One region of the Pseudoalteromonas sp. MT33b genome, then DNA from elsewhere that is predicted to be linked to it. Evidence: predicted binding sites of a transcription regulator. Region 1 holds the regulator's gene; the other holds the start of a gene.

The links. The regulator sigma-54, encoded in region 1, starts transcription at its own class of promoters, with help from an activator protein. The targets are predictions, from matches to a motif close to GTTGGCACGNNNNTNGNNT.
Region 2: a site for sigma-54 is predicted at 997-1,015, ahead of H3302_RS04325 (flagellar basal body rod protein FlgF). Genes of this name have one in related genera too.

What each region holds. Positions count from the first base shown of each region.
Region 1 covers NZ_CP059831.1:435,849-438,962, forward strand. Annotated here, with positions in the region: gene rapZ (RNase adapter RapZ) at 1-171, opposite strand, end outside; gene ptsN (PTS IIA-like nitrogen regulatory protein PtsN) at 172-624, opposite strand; gene hpf (ribosome hibernation promoting factor) at 628-915, opposite strand; gene H3302_RS02095 (RNA polymerase factor sigma-54) at 942-2,438, opposite strand; gene lptB (LPS export ABC transporter ATP-binding protein) at 2,553-3,114, opposite strand, start outside.
Region 2 covers NZ_CP059831.1:936,479-939,592, forward strand. Annotated here, with positions in the region: gene flgE (flagellar hook protein FlgE) at 1-900, shown strand, start outside; gene H3302_RS04325 (flagellar basal body rod protein FlgF) at 1,050-1,814, shown strand; gene flgG (flagellar basal-body rod protein FlgG) at 1,836-2,624, shown strand; gene flgH (flagellar basal body L-ring protein FlgH) at 2,640-3,114, shown strand, end outside.

The DNA of each region.
Region 1 (3,114 bases):
CACATCGATACTTACAGCAATTTTGTCGTAATTATCTGACACACTGCGTACTAACGAAGGAAGCAGGTTTACAGGAATATTATCAACGCAGTAATAGCCTAAGTCTTCAAGTACTCGTAAAGCGACTGATTTACCTGAACCAGAGCGACCGCTGATAATAATTAATTCCATTTATGCCTCTGATGCAATGACTTTAAACAGATCACTATCTGTTTTAGCACTGCGTAGCTGTTTACAAAATTCTTTGTCTTTAAGTCTATCAGCAATTGTTGATAAGGTCTTTAGATGAAGCTGACAGTCACCATCTGGTACGATGAGTGCGACAAAAATATCCACTGGACGATTATCAATTGCATCAAAATTTATAGGTGACTCACTCACAATTACAAATGCGTGTGGCTGATCTGCACCGCTCATACGACCATGTGGAATCGCAATACCTCGGCCAATACCCGTGCTGCCCAATTTTTCTCTGTTCAATAGGGCATTGAGTATATCTTGCTGAGATAAATGAGGGAGCTGCTCATGAGCCAGTTCGCTGATAAATTCGAGAATTCTTTTTTTGCTATTAAAAAGGACCGCAGCTTTGCTGCAGTCCTGGTTAGTAAGTGAACTAAGTTTCATAATTTAGTGTCGAGCTAATTTCTCTTTGTGTTTAATTACTTGACGATCAAGTTTATCGATTAACGAGTCGATGGCTGCATACATATCTTGGTGTTCAGTAGAGGCAAATAACTCGCCTCCGTTTACATGTAAAGTTGCTTCTGCTTTTTGGCTTAGTTTTTCTACATCTAGAATGACATGAACATTATTAATGTGGTCAAAATGCCTTTCTAGTTTCGCAAACTTGGTGTTTACATAGTCTCTTAATGAATCTGTGATTTCTACATGACGACCAGTTAAATTTAGTTGCATAAGCATTTTCCTTCTATGTAAAACGTCTAAATCAGACTCTTACGCTGATTCGACGGAGGTATTGCTAGAGACTCTCGATATTTTGCTATTGTCCGTCTAGCTACTTTAATTCCTTGCTCAGCCAATATATCTGCAATTTTGCTATCACTCAATGGTTTAGCTGTGTTTTCTGCGGCGATTAGCTTTTTGATTAAAGCGCGAATTGCCGTAGATGAACACTCACCCCCATTTTCAGTGCTTACATGGCTGGAGAAGAAATATTTCAACTCAAAAATTCCCCGCGGGGTATGCATGTATTTTTGTGTTGTTACTCGCGAAATTGTTGATTCATGCATTTCGACCATTTCTGCGACATCATTTAATACCATGGGTTTCATGGCCTCAGGACCATGTTCAAAGAAAGCCTGTTGTTGTTGAACAATACAGTTAGTCACTTTTAATAACGTGTCATTACGGCTTTCTAAGCTTTTAATAAACCATTTTGCTTCTTGTAAATGAGAGCGAATAAATTGGCTATCACTGCTTGATTTTACAGAACGTGACATCGCCGCATAGTGGCTATTCACTCTGATTTTCGGCATGCAGTCTGGGTTTAGTTCAACTACCCAACGGCCTTTTATTTTTTTTACGGATACATCGGGTATCACGTATTCAGACTCTTCTCTAACAATGGTATCCGCAGGCTTTGGATTTAAGCTGTGGATCAATGTCATGACTTCTTTCAGCTCACTTTCTTTAAGCTTAGTCTTTTTCATCAAAGTGCGATAGTCACGACTCGCTAATAATTCAATATGTTCTGATAACACCATTTTAGTTTCAGCTAAATAGGGGGTGTCAGCATCGAATTGGCGTAATTGAATACACAAACATTCTTGTAAACTACGGGCGCCAATACCGACAGGATCGAATAATTGGATTCTTTTTAAGACAGCTTCGACTTCATCAAGTTCGATTTCTTCTTCATCGTTATTTTGATTGAAGCTTTCAACAATGTCTTCGCAGCTTACGGTTAAAATACCCGAATCATCAATTGCCTCAACAATCGCAACGGCAATCGCTTCGTCTGTTGGGCTGAATGGAGTCAGTTGTAACTGCCACATTAGGTATTCGTGGAGAGTTTCGGTTGATGCGCCTTGGTAAATTGATTCATCTTCAGGCATTGGACCTGAGGAACTTGATGGGGCAGCACTCATGTACTCATCCCACGTAACATCCATTGCTAAGTCGTCACTTACGGTGTCTTTGTTGAGGGCATCACTGCTTTCTTGCTCGTACTCGCTTGCAGCTTCGTCAGCCGACGCGCTTAGTTGGGTATCGTCAGATTCGGCTTTCTGCTCGTTCTTGCCAATACTCTCTTCTGCATAATCTGCTTCTTCAACTTCAAGCAAAGGGTTAGAGTCTAACGCTTCTTGAATTTCTTGCTGGAGATCCAATGTACTGAGCTGCAACAAACGGATAGCCTGTTGCAGTTGTGGAGTCATTGTAAGTTGCTGGCCCATGCGCAGCTGTAATGATTGCCTCATGTATCCCTAACAATCCTTTTTAGTCTTATCAAACAATAGCACGATGCCGTTAACTATTTATTTGATTTATTGTCATTGTTATAAGTCTAGCAGATGCTCTAGTCGGTGGCGTATTTAAAGCCTGAATTGCTCGCCTAGATACACATCGCGTACAGTTTGGTCGGCTAACACATGTTCAGGTGTACCTGATGCAATTAGCTCCCCATGAGAAACAATGTAGGCTTTTTCACAAACATCAAGGGTTTCTCTCACATTGTGGTCAGTAATTAATACACCAATACCACGATTTTTTAAGTGCTCAATAATTTTCTTTATATCTAACACTGAAATAGGATCAACACCAGCAAAAGGCTCATCGAGCAAAATAAATTTAGGGTCAGCGGCCAGTGCGCGTGCTATTTCAACACGACGGCGTTCACCCCCTGACAATGCCATACCTTGGCTGTCACGAATGTGTTGAATGCTAAATTCATCAAGTAAGCTGTTAAGTGTTTCTTCGCGGCCTTGTTTATTGAGATCTTTACGGGTCTCTAAAATGGCCATTAAGTTTTGATAAACGGTCAGTTTTCTAAAAATCGATGATTCTTGTGGCAAATAGCCAATACCTAAGCGAGCGCGGCTGTGCATTGGCAATAAGGTGATATCGTTATCATCAATGCTTATTTTACCTTTGTCA
Region 2 (3,114 bases), 500 kb from region 1:
CAAATTCCTGATGCTTCAGGTTCGCCTCGTCATACGAGTAATATCTACAGCTCAATGAATTTAGACGCACGTGTCGATACGCCAACAACGACAACCTTTGATCCAACTGATAGCACGAGCTATAACTCGTCTACTTCAACAACTGTTTATGACTCATTAGGTGAGCCGCATGTTGTACAGTTATTTTTTGTAAAGCAAGACCCTACAGCAACGCCAAATACGTGGGAAGTGTACGCCACAATGGATGGTCAAGCGTTTGATGCTTCAGGTGCTGCAACGGGCACAGGTGCACACACGCCAATTGATACACTTGAGTTCACGGCGGCGGGTTTACCGAACGTAACCGCTCCAGAAACCACATTTGATGACATTATTTTGCCTTCAGATGCTTCAACAGGTTTATCGACACTACTTGGTAATGGCGCACAGTTCCCGAATGAAATCACGGTTAATTGGCGTGATGAAGCAGGCACCGCTAATAAAGTGCCTACGCAATACGCTAGTAACTTTGAAGTAAAAGCACTTGAGCAAGATGGTGCGACAGTCGGTCGTTTAGCGGGCATTGATATTGGTGCAGATGGAAAAGTAGTTGCTTCATACAGCAATGGCGATACTTCATTCTTAGGCCAAGTGGCTATGGTGCGCTTTTCAAACTCTCAAGGCTTACAACAAGCAGGTGACACTTCTTGGAAGAAAAGCCTAACCTCGGGCGAGCCTATTGCGGGTGAGCCCAACTCAGGCACATTGGGTTCAATTAACTCATCAGCACTTGAGCAATCAAACGTTAACTTAACGAATGAGCTGGTTGACCTTATCAGCGCACAGCGTAATTTCCAGGCGAACTCACGTGCCTTAGAAGTTAACTCAACATTACAACAAAATATCTTACAGATCCGTTAATTTTAGCGGCTCTAAGCTTAATCCGACACGAAAGGCTGCCCCCTCTATTGGCAGCCTTTTTTTATTTTCCTTTTCTTATTTCCGCGTCAATTTTACTTTGGCACTTTTATTGCATTTCATAGTTATCGTATTTTTAGTGAGTCAATGTTATGGACAAAATGGTCTACATTGCCATGTCTGGTGCAAAGCAAAGCTTGCGTGGCCTTGAATTAAAGGCAAACAACTTAGCAAATGCAAACACCACTGGCTTTAAAGCTGATTTTGCACAAGCACGCTCAATGCAAGCATTTGGCGAAGGCTTGCCATCGCGTGTATTCGCAATGCAAGAGCGCCCAGGTTCTAACATGGAGTCGGGTGGTTTTGTTGAAACAGGCCGAGAACTTGATATTGCCATGAGTGATCGGGGTTGGTTAAGCGTACAAGATGCATCGGGCAATGAAGCCTATACCAAAACAGGCACGCTGAATATTACTCCCGATGGCGCATTGATGACCAGTCATGGTCGTCAAGTTATTGGCGAAGGTGGCCCCATTATTTTGCCTTTACCAATCGAGAAGATTGAATTTAGTTCTGATGGGTCAATTCAGGTGCGTCCACAAGGGGCACCTGCAAACTTTTTAGAAGTGGTTGATCGTTTAAAGGTAATCGAAGCCGATAACAATCAACTAGAAAAAGGCAATGATGGCTTATTTAGGCCAAAGCCAGACATGTTGGTAAATGATTTATGTGGGTTTTGCGACATTTCAAATAATGTAAAAGTGCTTTCGGGCACCCTTGAAATGTCCAACGTTAACCCCGTACATGAAATGGTCGATATGATCAGCAATCAACGCCAATTTGAATTACAAGTTAAATTGATGAAAACAGCGGAAGAAATTGATGAACGTCAAGATCAGCTGTTACGCATTGTTTAAGATGACTGAGAGGGTAGAGTTATGAATCCTGCATTGTGGATCAGTAAAACCGGGCTTGACGCCCAACAAACCGATATTTCGGTGATCTCAAATAATCTCGCGAATGCCAGCACGGTCGGTTACAAAAAAAGCCGCGCCGTATTTGAAGATTTACTGTATCAAAATATTAATCAGCCAGGTGGTCGTTCCTCACAAGACACTGAAATGCCATCAGGTTTGATGTTAGGCGCGGGTGCGAAAGTGGTTGCTAACCAAAAGAACTTTTCACAAGGTAACATGCTTACCACTGAAAATTCATTGGATTGGATGATTTCAGGACCGGGCTTTTTTGAGGTCTTACTCCCAGATGGCAATATCGCTTATTCGCGTAATGGTCAATTTACCACCGATGAAGATGGCCGCATTGTTACCGCGGGAGCCGGTTTTCCTGTGCAACCAGAGATGAATGTGCCAGACGATGCACAATCAATTACGGTATCACAAGATGGTGAAGTGTCGGTGCGTATCTCAGGCCAAGCTGACAATGTTGTTATTGGTCAGCTAACTATCAGTGATTTCATCAATCCATCTGGCCTTGAGCCTATGGGTCAAAACCTTTACACCGAAACGGCTGTAAGTGGGGCTCCTGTGCAAGGTAATCCCGGTATTGATGGTTTAGGAACTGTTGTACAAGGTTCACTTGAAACTTCAAATGTGAATGTAACAGAAGAGCTCGTTAACCTCATTGAAACACAGCGAATTTATGAAATGAATTCAAAAGTGATTTCGGCTGTTGATGAAATGCTTAGTTACATTAACCAACAGTTATAATGGGTAGGAGGCAGCATGCGTAACATTATCTTAGTCACATCAACAGCGTTATTGCTCGGTGGTTGTATGGCAACACAAAATAACCATGTGGTTCAGGATGACCCTTACTATGCGCCAATGTACCCAGAGCCTGCAGCAGAGCAAATGGTACCCACTGGTTCATTATTTGATAGTTATTTATCAAATGACCTGTATTCAGATAAAAAAGCGTTGCGGGCAGGCGATATCATCACGGTTAAACTGCAAGAATCGACTCAGGCAACCAAAGCGGCGAAAACCGAAACCGATAAAGAAACCGACGCAAGCCTTGACCCAGTCATTGGTTTAGGCGGCAATCCTGTGAATATAGGTGGTGATAGTATCCAATTTGGTATTGGTTCAGATTCATCATTTAAAGGTGATTCTAAATCGAATCAATCGAACAGCTTATTTGGTGATATTTCAGTTAATGTTATGCGAGTTTTGCCGAACGGTAACTTAGTGATCCGTG